3 regions of the Vagococcus sp. QWL-13 genome follow, and region 1 is predicted to be linked to each of the others. Evidence: predicted binding sites of a transcription regulator. Region 1 holds the regulator's gene; each other region holds the start of a gene.
What was found. Region 1 encodes LexA, which represses DNA repair genes until DNA is damaged. Its sites were predicted from a motif close to CNAACANNTGTTNG; they were not measured.
Positions count from the first base shown of each region.

Region 2: the regulator LexA is predicted to act here: its motif matches at 1,774-1,787, upstream of AC4PHI_RS12160 (replication-associated recombination protein A).
Region 3: the regulator LexA is predicted to act here: its motif matches at 2,482-2,495, upstream of AC4PHI_RS07965 (Y-family DNA polymerase).

Region 1 is NZ_CM178746.1:1,034,527-1,039,572, reverse strand. It holds gene AC4PHI_RS04900 (PTS transporter subunit EIIC) at 1-755, shown strand, start outside; gene AC4PHI_RS04895 (alpha/beta hydrolase) at 756-1,577, shown strand; partial or broken gene AC4PHI_RS04890 (IS256 family transposase) at 1,736-1,873, shown strand; gene lexA (transcriptional repressor LexA) at 2,154-2,774, shown strand; gene AC4PHI_RS04880 (hypothetical protein) at 2,852-3,052, shown strand; gene galU (UTP--glucose-1-phosphate uridylyltransferase GalU) at 3,114-4,013, opposite strand; gene AC4PHI_RS04870 (NAD(P)H-dependent glycerol-3-phosphate dehydrogenase) at 4,039-5,046, opposite strand, start outside; gene ppaX (pyrophosphatase PpaX) at 5,046-5,046, opposite strand, start outside.
Region 2 is NZ_CM178746.1:2,565,853-2,570,898, forward strand. It holds gene AC4PHI_RS12145 (16S rRNA (uracil(1498)-N(3))-methyltransferase) at 1-131, opposite strand, end outside; gene prmA (50S ribosomal protein L11 methyltransferase) at 135-1,088, opposite strand; gene AC4PHI_RS12155 (DUF3013 family protein) at 1,107-1,601, opposite strand; gene AC4PHI_RS12160 (replication-associated recombination protein A) at 1,820-3,091, shown strand; gene mgtA (magnesium-translocating P-type ATPase) at 3,280-5,046, opposite strand, start outside.
Region 3 is NZ_CM178746.1:1,715,546-1,720,591, reverse strand. It holds gene AC4PHI_RS07975 (glycerol dehydrogenase) at 1-695, shown strand, start outside; gene AC4PHI_RS07970 (hypothetical protein) at 752-1,123, opposite strand; gene AC4PHI_RS07965 (Y-family DNA polymerase) at 1,120-2,454, opposite strand; gene AC4PHI_RS07960 (23S rRNA methyltransferase attenuation leader peptide) at 2,627-2,710, shown strand; partial or broken gene erm (23S ribosomal RNA methyltransferase Erm) at 2,836-3,610, shown strand; gene AC4PHI_RS07950 (universal stress protein) at 4,178-4,624, opposite strand; gene AC4PHI_RS07945 (hypothetical protein) at 4,835-5,046, opposite strand, start outside.

The DNA of each region.
Region 1 (5,046 bases):
TTATTCTAATGAAATACGCTTCCTCCGTATTTCCTATTATTGTAGCTGCATGGTTGTGTAGTAATGTCGAACCTTTTTTTTCCAAGCATTTACCTATAGCAATCCAACTGATCATCGTCCCTTTATTGACCATAGTTAGTGTTGGAATTATCACCTTCCTCGCTGTAGGTCCTTTAGTAACTTATGTTGGTTCGGCTATCGCCCAAGCGATTTTGTGGATTTATAATCTAAGCCCTACCATTACTGGATTATTAATCGGGGCTTTCTGGCAACTACTTGTTGTTTTTGGTTTACACTGGGGATTAATCCCATTTGTAATAAACAGCTTAATGGCAAATCGTAGTGATCCTCTAATGGCTATGCTAGGTGTTTCTATTTTATGTCAAGTAGGGGCTGCTTTAGGTGTTTTAATTACAACAAAAGACCAAAAATTACGTGAGCTTTCAACTGCTGCAACTATCTCTGCTTTATTTGGAGTCACTGAACCTACATTATATGGAATTACTCTTAAATACAAAAAAGTTCTAATATTATCATGCATTGGTGGAGGTTTAGCGGGAGCACTTGTAGGGATTACCAAAGCAGTATATTTTAGTGTGGCTGGTGGAATATTTGGATTATTAAGTTCAATTAGCCCAAATGGAATTGATTTCAATCTTTATGTATTCGTAGGAACATTTATTATTGCTGTATTTGGAACAGCAATTTTAATTAGAATTTTTGGATATGAAAATGAAACTAGTGAGAAAAAATAAATGCAAATTATCAATATGGCCTTAGAAATACCGGACTCAAAGTTTACAAGTTCAATTGACATATTTTTAAGAAAAAATACTTCAATTGAACAAGAGCCTTTACCTGCGGTAATTATTTGTCCTGGTGGTGGATATGAGTTTTTATCTTCGAGAGAAGCAGAACCAATCGCCTTAGCTTTTCTATCACAAGGCTTTCAAGCAATTGTCTTAAATTACACAACTATGCAAAATGGATTAAAGTCAAATTTTTTTAATACCACTATATTACAAATTGCAAAAACGTTTGAAATTATTCATCAAAATAATTCTGACTGGCAGATTGATCTTAATAATATTTTTGTTTTAGGGTGTTCTGCTGGCGGACATTTAGCAGCTTCATACTCATCAAGTTGGTATACTTTTGAGAACAAGCAGAAAACTGTTAATTTCAAACCTAAAGGAACTATTCTTTGCTATCCCGTTACTGGGTTTGAATTTGGGTGGCCTCATGATTTTTCACATTTTGATTTCCCTATCAATAATCCGGAAGAATATGATACTTCTAAAAAAATTAACTCATTTACTTCTGATACTTTTATTTGGCATACAGCTAATGATTCTGCTGTGCCTGTCTTAAACACATTGAAATATTGTGAAAGTTTAGCAAGACATAACATAAAATTTGAATCTCACATTTTTGAGTCTGGACGACATGGTCTATCTTTAGCAACTCGAGCTTCTGCTAAACTATTTACTACTGATTACATTGTTCCAGAAGTTGAAAATTGGTTTGCTACTTGTATAGATTGGATAACCAGACGCTTAAAATTAGATTTAAAATAAATACCTATTAATGATTATTCAACATTTCCATGTTCATTTAAAAACAGAGTTGATAGCGTAAAATATTTTGTGTAAATAGAAATTTAGGGTAGTAAAAAAGAAAGTCCATTCTGTAAAATTAAAGTTGCGACACAGAAATTTTATAGGAGGACTTTCTCATGCCCAATTTTACTACAGAAATTATGGAAACACTAATCAATAAAGGTGATTTAGACGAATTATTTCGTAAACATTTGGAGTCTGCTGTCAATTCTTTGCTGCAGGCTGTGTTAACGGCTTTCTTAGATTATGAAAAGCTCATTCAAATCGATTATTTCAATTTTAGTGCCACTTTTCACCGAAATATAGGCTCCTCTTTGTGCTTCAACAATGTATTCTTTTCCATTTTTCTCCTCCTAAAAATTAAACTAATATTCTCTTAATATTTTATCATAAGAAAACAGGACAAAACCAATACTATAATGAATATTGCACTTAATTTGACAAGCCCACCATAAAATAGCGAACACTTGTTTGATTTGTCATTAAGAGTATGCTACACTTTCTTTGTAACTACTCTTTATAGGAGGCGATGAGTTGACTACACAAAAAGAAAATAGACAAATCAAGATTTTGAGATACATATACGAAGAAGTGGATAAGCGCGGCTATCCGCCAACCGTCAGAGAGATAGGAGAAGCTGTGGACCTTTCTTCCACTTCCACTGTCCACGGACATCTTTCCCGACTAGAAAAAAAAGGATTCCTCCAACGGGACCCTTCAAAACCTAGAGCGATTGAAGTTACCCCTGAAGGCTTGCAAATATTGGGGATTCAAGCAGATGTGATGCCTGTCTTGGGGACTGTTACTGCGGGAGAACCGATTTTAGCCGTAGAAGATGCTTCTGATTACTTTCCAATCCCGCCAGAGTTTAAAAATGAATCCCGTCCGCTATTTATGTTGAAAATCCGTGGCGATAGTATGATTAATGCGGGGATTTTTGACGGCGATTACGTAATCGTCCGAAAACAAACCCATGCTTCCAATGGGGAAATGGTGATCGCCATGACTGATGAGGAAGAAGCCACTTGTAAAACTTTTTACAAAGAACAAAACTATTTTCGCCTTCAACCTGAAAATGACTTTCTTGAGCCGATTATTCTTGAAAATGTCACGATTTTAGGAAAAGTTGTGGGACTGTACCGTAGTTTCTTTTAAAAAACTTCTTTACAAAGCGAACGTTTGTTTGTATAATAAAAACAGAACAAACGTTCTTGTACAGGAGGATGAAAAAAATGACAAGTATCAGAAGATTATTTTTCTTATTTTTTGTATTGTTGATAGGTATTTTTCTTGGCAACCTAGGTTTGAAAACAGCCTTCTTGATCGTCGTCCCTATTTTTCTCATATTGATCATGATGTGGGATGAAGCAAGCTACCGCTACACTAGTCATCGAAAACAACAACGAAACAGACAACGGGAATATCACTGCTGATAAATTAAAAACTTTCTAACCTTTGAGCTTGGCTTCAGTCAAAAAGTTAGAAAGTTTTTTATTATTTTGCTTTATTATCTTGTGCTTCCAGTTCTTTTCCCATGTCGATAATGAGCTCGCGCAACTGGTCTTTGACTTCCGGATGCTCTAGACCGTATTCAATACTTGTTTTCAAAAAGCCGAATTTATCGCCCACATCATAACGCTTGCCGGTAAATTGATGAGCAAATACTCTCTGAGTCTTATTCAAAGTATCGATGGCGTCTGTCAGCTGAATTTCATCTCCTGCACCCGGTTTTTGATTTTCCAATATGTCAAAAATTTCCGGTGTTAACAAGTAGCGCCCAATAATCGCCAAATTGCTTGGAGCATCTTTAGGATCAGGCTTCTCAACAAAATTTTTCACATTATACAAACCTTTTCCAACCATCTGCTCTGGATTGATAATCCCGTATTTTGAAGTATCTTCATGAGGGACTTCCATCACTGCGATTGTTGATGCTCTTGTTTTTTCATAATCATCAATCAGCTGTTTGGTCAAAGGTACCTTATCCGACATTAGATCGTCTCCCAACATCACCACAAAGGGTTCGTTTCCTACGAAAGCCTTCCCTAAAGAAACCGCATGACCTAATCCCCTCGGGTGTGACTGACGCATGAAATGGAGATTCAAACCAGTGGTGGCTTCCACCTTTGCGAGCAAGTCAGTTTTTCCTTTTTCTTTCAAATTCATTTCCAGTTCCAGATTGGCATCAAAATGATCTTCGATAGGACGTTTAGCCTTCCCAGTGATGATCAGGATATCCTCGATCCCCGACTCTAGTGCTTCTTCAACAATAAATTGGATCGTCGGCTTATCAACGATCGGCAGCATTTCTTTTGCCATTGCTTTAGTTGCCGGTAAAAACCGGGTCCCCAAACCCGCCGCTGGAATAATCGCTTTTTTCACACGTTGCTTCATCTCATACTCCTTTTACTGACATTTTTTAGAATTCTTTTTCCGATTTTTTGTCTCTTAACATCATACTACGGATTACTTCGTCTGCTTTTTTCCCGCCGTAAACCACTTGATAGATTGCTTCAGTGATCGGCATTTCGACACCGAGCTCTTTTGCCAGCTCATAAGCAGACTTAGTGGTCGAGATTCCTTCGACAACCATGCCCATCTTGGCTAAGATGTCATCCACCGAATAACCTTTTCCAAGCATATCGCCTGCACGCCAGTTTCGCGAATGGACACTGGTACAAGTGACGACTAAATCGCCAAATCCGCTCAACCCGATAAACGTTAGAGGATCTGCGCCCATAGCCACTCCCAAACGGGTGATTTCTGCTAATCCGCGGGTCATGATAGCTGCTTTGGCATTATCTCCCAAACCAAGTCCGTGGATCGCACCAGCCCCGAGAGCAATGATGTTCTTCAATGCTGCACCGGTCTCAACCCCTATAACGTCATCATTTGTATAGACTCTGAAATAATCATTCATAAACAACTGTTGGACATATTCTGCATACTCAAGATTTTTGCTTGCTGCTGTGATGGTAGTAATATCTTTGACAGCTACTTCTTCTGCATGGCTTGGTCCTGAGAGAACTACGATATCCCGTCTCATACTTTCCGGGATTTCCTGCGCCAGTATCTCAGAAATCCGCATGTGCGTTTCTTGTTCAAAACCTTTACTTGCATGGATGATAACTGGTTGATTTTGACACACATTTCGAAATTGAACCGCTACTTCTCGAATGGCCTTCGTAGGCACAACAAATAAAACAGCATCGGCGTCTTTTATAGCGTCTGCCATCTCAGTGGTTGCTCTCAACTCTTCTGGAAAGACTATTTCAGGGAGATAGGCTTTATTCGTTTGGTATTGCTGGAGTTCTTCTACTTGATCGACTTCTCTGCCCCAAAGCATGACATCATGTCCATTTTCGACCAAAGTGTTGCCTAAAGCCAAGCCCCATGAACCAGTTCCTAAAACAGCTATTTTTTGCTT
Region 2 (5,046 bases), 1.3 Mb from region 1:
AATACCAGATAAACTTGTTCTGCCACTTTCATTCGCATCACCCGAATCATGTGATGAAAAATCTCCCCGGTGATTTCGATTGAAGAGCGGTCATGTTCTTCATAATTCGTTGGGATAAAATATCGCTGCATGTGTTACTCTCCATCCTGCTCAGGTTTTTCAAAAACTAAGGCCAACCAGCCTTGCTGTTCATACTTCTGCAGTAATTCAAATCCTTGGGCATACATCTCCTCAAGAATCTCCCCTTCTTTATCCAGAATGATTCCTGAGACTATCAGTTTGCCTCCTTCTGTCAAAAGATGCCATGCATCCTCAATCATCCGGAGAATAATGTGGGGCAAAATATTGGCGACGATCACGTCTGCTTTGATTGTGATGTTTTCTAACAAGTCATTGGCAGAAACAGAAACTTCTGCTGCCACAGGGTTCAAATCCAAATTGCCCTTTGCAGCTGCCACCGCAACATCATCTAAATCAAAGGCGTGAACTTCTTTTGCACCAAAATGTTTAGCGGCAATACTCAAAATACCCGAACCTGTCCCCACGTCCAAAACACGTTCTCCGCCCCTGAGTGTCATTTCCAACGCTTGTAAACTCAACAGTGTTGTCGGATGAGTTCCGGTACCGAAAGCCATTCCCGGATCCATCACAATAACTCTTTCATCCTCGTGTTTAGGTGTATAGGTCTCCCATTCTGGTACAATGGTCAGAAAACGGCTGACCGGCACCGGATGATAATATTTTTTCCATGAGGTTGCCCAATCTTTTTCTGCTACTTCACTTGTTGTAACTTCGCCGGCCCCGATGTTAAGACCAAATTCCGGCAGTTTAGCAATTTGTGCTTTGATGTGGGGTAAAATCTCAGGAAGAAAAACCGTCTCAGGAAAGTATGCACTCACATTGGCACCTTCACGAATATGATGAATCTCATGCTTATCAATGTACTCCCCTAATTTATCTCCTGAGTAGGCTGCCAAATCCGCTGCGTCCTCAATTGCTACACCACTTGCGCCTGCTTCCATCAATATATTCGAAACAGCCTCTACTGCTTCACTTTCTGTTTGTACTTTTACTTCTGTCCAATTCATGTTCTCGACCGCCTTATTTTAATATCTTGGGTAAGAATAATACATCTGACCGTTTTTCCGTTTTGTATGCTCGTCCACCAGCGATTGAAAAACTTCTGACTCCCAATACAGCTCAAATGATTCTTTCGTCTCATCTTGTAAAAAATCCATCAGTTCTTCTTCGCCTGTTTCAAGGACTTGGAACAGATAGCTGGCGATTCCTTCAATCTCTCCCTGTGTCAGCCCTTTTTTCCCTTCATAAGGCAGCGCAGCCAAGTAATCTTGCTTATCATTTTCGTCTACATTATCTCCTTGAGGATAAAGCAATACAGCATCTTCGAATTCTATAACTTCTTCTGCTGACTCTACGCCATCCAAATCCTCTACTTTAAGACTTTGGCTATTGTGAGCATACAATACCACAATGATTTCTATCCTGTGGGTCTTTCGGTCCCAATCAATAGCAAAATCATAGTCTTTTAATTTTTTTTCAAGTTGTTCGTCTAAATATTCCAACATATTCTTTTTCTTCATTATGATTTCCTCGCTTGTCTAAACTTCTGTTCCCATCATACAAGAAATTCTGTCTACTTCCAATACCTAATGAAAAGATTCGGGTATTTTAGCGGCTCCCAGTTTTTAATCTTCTTCTGCTTTCCAAAAAGTAATCCGGGTTTGTCAAAATAGCAGCAAAAACAGCAAAACAAGAATGTACGTTTGTGTTATAATAATAAAAAACAAGGAGGGAGCTTATGAACAAGCCTTTAGCGTATCGGATGCGTCCTAAAAATTTAGATGAAGTGGTTGGTCAGCAGCACCTTGTCGGCGAAGGCAAAATCATTCGACGAATGGTCGAAGCAAAAATGCTGTCTTCCATGATTTTATACGGTCCTCCCGGGACTGGAAAAACCAGTATCGCCAGTGCGATTGCCGGTTCTACCAGATATGCTTTTCGAATGCTGAACGCAGCCACAGATACAAAAAAAGATTTACAAATCGTGGCAGAAGAAGCAAAAATGAGCGGTTCAGTCATTCTAATGCTAGATGAGGTCCATCGTCTGGATAAAACAAAACAAGATTTTTTGCTGCCTTACTTGGAAAACGGCAAAATCATTTTAATCGGGGCCACCACGGAAAACCCCTATATCAGTATCAGCCCTGCCATACGCAGCAGAACTCAAATTTTCGAAGTCAAACCTTTACAAGAAAAAGATATCAAGCGGGCAGTGGAACTTGCTCTCTCAGATAAAGAAAGAGGATTGGGCAGTAAAAAAGTTGTTTTGGATGAGCTGGCACTGCTTCATTTGACCCGTGCAACAAACGGCGATTTGCGCAGTGCGCTAAACGGACTGGAGCTGGCAGTCAAATCCACGCAACCGACGAAAGATGCTGCCATTCATTTGACCCTTGAAATCATTGAAGAATGTATCCAGAAAAAAGCCATGGTTCATGACAAAAAAGGCGATGCCCACTACGATGTTATCTCCGCACTGCAAAAATCCATTCGGGGCAGTGATGTCAATGCTGCCATGCATTACCTGGCAAGACTAGTGGAAGCTGGCGATATGCTGATTATTTGCCGGCGTCTGATGGTCATTGCCTATGAAGATGTGGGATTAGCCAATCCCCAAGCAGCGGCACGGACTGTCAGTGCAGTACAGGCGGCAGAAAAACTGGGATTTCCTGAAGCAAAAATCCCGCTGGCCCAGGCAGTGGTAGATCTTTGTTTATCGCCAAAATCTAATTCCGCCTATTTGGCTATTGATGCGGCGTTAGCTGATATCCGCAAAGGACTGATCGGTGAAGTCCCTGACCATCTGAAAGACAATCATTACCGCGGGGCAAAAGACTTGGGAAGAGGCATAGGTTACCGCTATCCCCACGATGCTCCAGACGGTTGGGTCCCCCAGCAATATCTGCCGGACGGTTTAAAAAATAAAAAATATTATCAGCCTAAAGCCACCGGAAAATATGAGCAAGCTTTGGGCAATCGCTATAAGCAGTTGGAAGAACGCCAAAAATAAAATCTATCCATCAAAAATTCACGGTAGCAAACTATCCCGCCAGTACAACAAAAGCCAAAAGCTGCAGCAACAAGAAAAACTTGGCACTTAAACTAATAAAAAACGTTGAGAATTACTTTTTAAGTATTCTCAACGTTTTTGGTTTTTAACTTGATTTTTGATTTAAAACTTTGATAAATCACTGCCGTCTATAGCCAGCCGTTATTCGCTTTTATATAAATTTTCTTCATAATTTCTGTTGTTAAGATATAGCTGATAACAATACCTACAAGCCATGGCCAATAATTAGCCGGCAAAGATAAGAAGTCGAAATATTGGTTGAGAGAGGTCCCTACAATCAATAAGCCTGTCCCGCAAGCCAGCACACTGGCAATGGTCAATGCCATGCTGGCACGACTTTGGATGAAAGATAATTTTGACGTTCTTAAAATATGTACGACAAAAATTTGCGTGAAAAGTCCCACTACAAACCAGCCTGCCTGAAACAGTCCTTGCTGAGCCACCGTATTGGCTCCAAACACTGTCCACATCAAAGCAAATGTCAGGACATCGAAAATACTGCTGACAGGACCCAGAATCAACATAAAGCGTACGAGACTTTTTAGATTCCAAGTAATCGGCTTCTCCAGCTCCACTTCGTCAACATGATCCCAGGGTGTGGTCAGCTGCGCCAAATCATATACTAAATTTTGGACCAGCAGCTGAAGAGAAAGCATTGGTAGAAACGGCAGAAAGATACTGGCAATCAATATGGAAAAAACATTCCCAAAGTTGGAACTGATGGTGATTCTGATATATTTCATCATATTGCTGAAAACTTTTCGTCCTTCAATGGCCCCTTCAGCTAACACTGTCAAACTTTTTTGAAGCAGGATGATGGAACTGGCATCCTTAGTAATATCGGCCGCTGTATCTACCGAAATCCCCACATCAGCTTTTCGCAAGGCGGGGGCATCATTGATACCATCTCCCATAAAGCCTACTGTATGTCCGTTTTCTTGAAGGGACTGGATGATTCGGGATTTCTGCATCGGTGATAATTTGGCAAAAAGATTGATTTCTGAAACTTTTTCTTTCAGCTGGGCATCAGACATTTCTTCAATTTCGGCTCCATTGAGATAACCATCAACTGTAATACCCACTTCTTCGCAGACGGTTTTTGCTACGATGGCATTATCACCTGTCAAAACTTTTACATTTACGCCGTGATCATGAAAGGAGCTGATAGCAGGACCGGCACTTTTTTTAGCCGGATCAAGGAAACCCACAAAACCTTTTAAAATCATGTCCGACTCGTCAGCTACTGTATAAACTGGAGATTTGTGGACATTTTTCTGATATGCCACAGCGATGGCACGCATCCCTCTCTGATTCATGTTATAGCTGACTTCCCGCATGCCTTGTTGCAGCTGTTCTGTCACCGGCACAACTTTTCCGCCGATTTCCACATGTGTGTAAACATCTTCCATCTCTTCTAAAGCACCCTTGGTCACCATCAAGTGTTCATTGTCCTTTTCCACGATGACGCTTAATCGCCGACGGGAAAAATCAAAGGGCAGCTCGTCCACTTTTGTAAAACCATTATCTTCTTTTTTGGTGCGGTTTTTATTATAATATGAAATCACTGCATGGTCGATCAAGTTTTTCCAACCTGTTTGGTAATAGGAATTCACATAGGCCGCATCCAGAACAGAGTCATCCACTATCCCTTCCGGATTCACATACTCTACCAGGACAACTTTGTCTTCAGTAATGGTCCCCGTTTTGTCTGTGCACAGAACATCCATGCCTCCTAAATTTTGGATGGCGTTTAATTCTTTTACGATGATTTCTTTCTTCGATAACGCCAGCGCCCCTTTAGCCAGGTTGCTTGTCACAATCATTGGGAGCATTTCAGGAGTCAATCCCACCGCCACAGCAATCGCAAAAAAGAATGCTTGGCTCCAGTCTCCTTT
Region 3 (5,046 bases), 680 kb from region 1:
AGGGAGCATTTGAAAAATATTTGTTTTACAAGAAAAATCCTGAGCTTGTTTTAGTAGACACACAAGTAATCAGCAAAGCGCCTGTCAGACTGCTGGCATCCGGTATTGCTGACGCGTTGGCGACACAAGTGGAGGTAAGTGCTGTTTTACAAAAAAATGGAACAACAATGGCAGGGGGCGTACCGACGTTGGCAGCAGCAGCCATCGCTGAAAAGTGTGAGGCAACATTGTTTGAGTTCGGCATACAGGCAATCGAAGCGAACCGTGCAAAAGTTGTTACAGAAGCACTGGAAGCAGTGGTGGAAGCCAACACACTGCTTAGTGGTATTGGATTTGAAAGCGGCGGTTTGGCAGCAGCCCATGCCATTCATAATGGTTTCACAGCTTTACATGGAGAAATTCACAGCATGACCCATGGAGAAAAAGTTGCCTATGGGACATTGACCCAGCTGTTTTTAGAAAACAAACCTAGAGAGGTACTTGATAAATATATTCGTTTTTATCAGAGTTTAGGTTTGCCGACAACTTTAGCAGAATTGAAACTTGCCGATGCGAGCTATGAGGATCTTTTAAAAGTTGGAAAACAGGCAACCATCGACGGGGAAACAATGCATCAAATGCCCTTTGAAGTAACGGCAGAAGCAGTGACTGACGCTTTATTTGCAGTAGATGCTTATGTCAGAGCATTGGGGTAATCAAAAAACCGATAAAATCTTAAGATTTTATCGGTTTTTTTAGTTTGAAGGCAAAGCTAAAGAGCCGACCATTTTCTGCTGTCAGTAATTGCCACATGCCTTATCTGTTCGTAGAATATTTTTTTATCGCCAATAAAAATACCGGCTTCGTCATAGCCGCTGATTTTCCCTTCAATATTAGAAAGTTGAGAGTGTTCTAAATCTATTTCTTCTTTTTGAATACATACGGTTAAATCTTTGATTTTAGCTTCCGAAAGAATTTGGTCAATTTCAACGGCACCCATACGTTCTTTTTTTAAACAAACAGGATAATGTGCCGCGGTATCTTTATCAATACGCGCCGTATGATCAGACAAATAAAATCCTGCCCACTTCATTTTTTTTCTATCTTGGTAGTTGCGCAGAATATTTCGATATTCTGGTTTCATAATCCGTCAAGACCTCCTGCTCCGCCGCCATGATGTCCGCCGACCAAGTCGCTTCTAGCAATGCTTCTGGCCCCGTCACTTAGGCTATCTGCATGAACAATGGCAGTGAAACCGTATTTTTTTCTGATTCTGTCAATGATTCTGTCAAGATTTTCATTTTTTATTAATTCCTCATAAGGTTCAAATAAATTCATCTGTATCTGCTTGGTGTCAGTTAATTTTGAGTAGGTCACCCCAACGTGTCTGACGGACTCTCCATGGTAATGCTTGCGAAATAGGAGGATAATTAAATCTGACAGTTTTTTAGTCGAATCGGTTGCAGGAATTTTCATTTGATGGGAAAATCCTGCCTTTTTCTCATGATATGAAAAGCCAATATAAAGATTGATACAGCTTGTTTGAAAACCATGTCTTCGGATACGGGCTGCAACTTGCTCCGCCATTTCTTTGATTACAGTTTCTATTTCAGCTTGAATATAATAATTGCGATGCAATACTTGACTGTTGCCGTATGATTTTTCTTTTACGATAGGTGCAGTATCAGATAAGATGGTTCGGTCAATTCCGTTGGCATGATGGTAATATTGCAATCCCATGACACCAAATTCTTCACTTAACACGTTAGGGTCGGCATTTGCCAGCTCTTTGATACTAGCTATCCCCATTTTTGAAAAACGTTTTTCCATTCTTCGGCCGATACCCCAGAAGTCGGTCATGGGATTAATTTTCCAAACTTTGTTTTCCACATCTTCATAACGCCACTCAGAGATAAAAGTCTTTGAATGTTTGCTTTCATTATCCAGAGCGAGTTTGGCAAGAAGGGGATTGTCTCCGATGCCGACAGTCAAGTAAATACCGGTTTTATTTTTTACGGCTAATTGGATCATCCGGGCGAATTTCCAGCGTTTTTGACGTCGGGTCAAAGTTTTATCCGGAAAAAATAAATTTAGGGTTCTGGTTATATCTAAAATAGATTCGTCAATACTGTAGATAAACAAATCTTCATCGGCAACATACTTTCTGAAAATATTGTTGATTTTGATATTTTCTTCTATGTAATAGTTCATGCGGGGATTTACTCTTATCAAGTCCGGATGATCCGGTACGTCATCAGCTCTTGTTACATTGGAAATGCCTAAGATTTTTTTCGCTAGAGGAGAGGCTGCCAAGACTAATCCGTTCCCTGTGTTGTCAGTAGTTGACATGACGACCAGCATTGTTTGAAGCGGGTGCTTTCCTAGGGCAACACATTCACAAGAGGCGTAAAAAGATTTGGCGTCAATTAACAAAATATCTCGTAAAGGTTCCAATGAGTAGTCGAAATTACTCATAATCGTCACTTCCTTGAAGTTATTATACGAACATTTGTTCCTATTGTAAAGTAAAATTATCAAGTATGGTATAGATATATTGATGGCATATCGTTTGAAATTTTAGTATACTGGGTGGCGGAAGTTGGAGTTGAAATCAAAGATATTTGTCATTTAGAAGGAGGAATTCGTCATGCTAGTATTCCAAATGCGTAATGTAGATAAAATGTCTACTGTTTTGCAGTATATTAAAAACAGTGATTACGCAGATAAATAAATAATTTTGTTAACTATCGTTAATTGATCATTTCATTCTAAATCTAATAGATAAATAAAATTACAAATAATTATTCATTCAGCTTCTTATTTGTTTATCGATGTAATCACCTTAGGAGTGGTTACATGGAGAGAAATATCAAATACTCACAAAATTTTTTAACAAGTGACAAGATACTCAACCAAATCATAAAAAAAATTGCACTAAAAAAGTCAGACGTAATCTATGAAATTGGAACTGGGAAGGGACATTTGACGTCAAAGCTAGCTGAACATTGCAAAAGCGTTCACTCTGTGGAATTAGATAATACATTGTTTAATTTCTCTTCAAAAAAGTTGCAAGACAGTAAAAATATTAGAGTAGTCAATCAGAATATTCTTGAGTTTAAATTTCCTGACACAACGGATTATAAAATAGTTGGCAATATTCCATATAATTTGAGCACTAAAATCGTTAAAAAAAACGGTATTTGAAAGTAAAGCCTCGGAGATATTTTTGGTGGTGGAAGAGGGGTTCTACAAACGTATGCTGGATATTCATCGTACATTAGGCTTGCTTCTGCATACTCAAGTCTCTATTCAGTTATTACTGAAAATCCCCTCTAAATATTTTCACCCGAAGCCCAGGGTGAACAGTGTGTTGGTAAAATTAAACAGGCATAAGGCTGATATAAAGGCTGAAGATTGGACTCAATATCTGTACTTTGTGTCAAAGTGGGTCAATCAGGAATATAGAACTTTATTTACTAAAAATCAGTTTCATCAAGCGATTAAATATGCCCAAATAAAGGATTTAACGATTGTCAATTATGAACAAGTGTTATCTGTTTATCGTAGCTACTTGCTTTTTAATCGAAAAAACAGCAAAAAAACATATAAACGCAGCATACTTAAAAGTTGAATTTTTATCGGAGTGGAGAAATCTGCTCCTTTTTTATTTATATTTTTCATACGTGTATGTTTGAATTTACCCCAAGTAAAAAAAGTGCCAACCTGAGCAAGTTGCTCAAGTTGACACTTGATTTCGTTTATTAATCTAGCTTCTACTAATCTTAATTAGCGAAACGTTGTTTAAAATATCTATACAGTAGGAGGAAATGTAAATAAATATTAGTCAAAGCAGCCGCAAATGCGGACACTAGATAAAAGAGGCCGCCCCAATCGTTTACATATTCCCATACTAGATAGACTGTTAAAAGTGGCAGCACCCACAAGGCTATCGATAACAAAATGCTATTAGTGACAAACTTTTTTAAAATTTTGTAGGTCCAATAACTAGCAAATATTCCTATGCCAAAAAATAAAATAATTGTCATAACACTGCCTCCCTTGTTTACTGTCATCAGAGAGGATATAACTTGTCCAGCTTGATTATAGGTCACATTATTGAACGGAAAATCAATAGGCACAAGTAATCATTTCCTAGAGACTCCAACTGCTAAAGTATCAAAACGAATATTCATAGAAATCATTTTATCATTAGAACGTTACAAGTAGCGCGACTCATGACGTAGGAAGTAGTGGAGCCTATCAACACTTTTTGAACACCATGTCTGCCCGTTGCTCCCATCACAATCAGATCGACATTATTATTTTTAGCAAAATCAACAATACAGTTTTTGGGTGTGTCTCTCATGACAATGACATCTATGGCGTTTTTTCGAGTATAGTCTGACTGAAGAATCGTACTTTCTAATTCTTTTTGAACTTTTTCCTCAATTTCTTTCTGACCTTCAATAAAATCTCGCAAGATGAATGCATCAGGAATCAAATAATCAGTGACAGGAATTAAGACTTGGAGAAGTGTGATGTGACTGCCGTATTTATCGGCCAGGGACTTTGCGTATTCGAATGCTCTCTTAGACGGTTCAGAATCATCAAATGCAACAAGAATATTCTTAAACTCTACATTCATTTTAAACGCCTCCTTAACTATATTTTATCACACAGGCATATCTATACATAGCAATAGCATGTTCTGAATGATTTCTTCTAACTTCATGGATAAAAAGAACGTCTTTCTGATAAATGAGAATTTTTTTGCAGCTTTAAAAATCCTTTCTCTTATTGATTGCTCTTACTTATTTGTGTTATCTGGATGATTTTTAAAATATACCGGAGAAGTTTATTCAATCACTTTTTTGACATAGTATTTTCGGGTGTTTTCTGAAGGTTGCTCGCTGTCCGATACATCGAATAATACCAGCTCGCCATTTTCAGAGTCTTCGACGATGATGAGTTTCCCTTTTCTTTTGTCATATTCCACTTGAGCTGTTCTCATGAGTTCTTTTGTGTCTTTTTTTGAAGCGAGGGCATTCCCTAAATTGAAAAAGATAG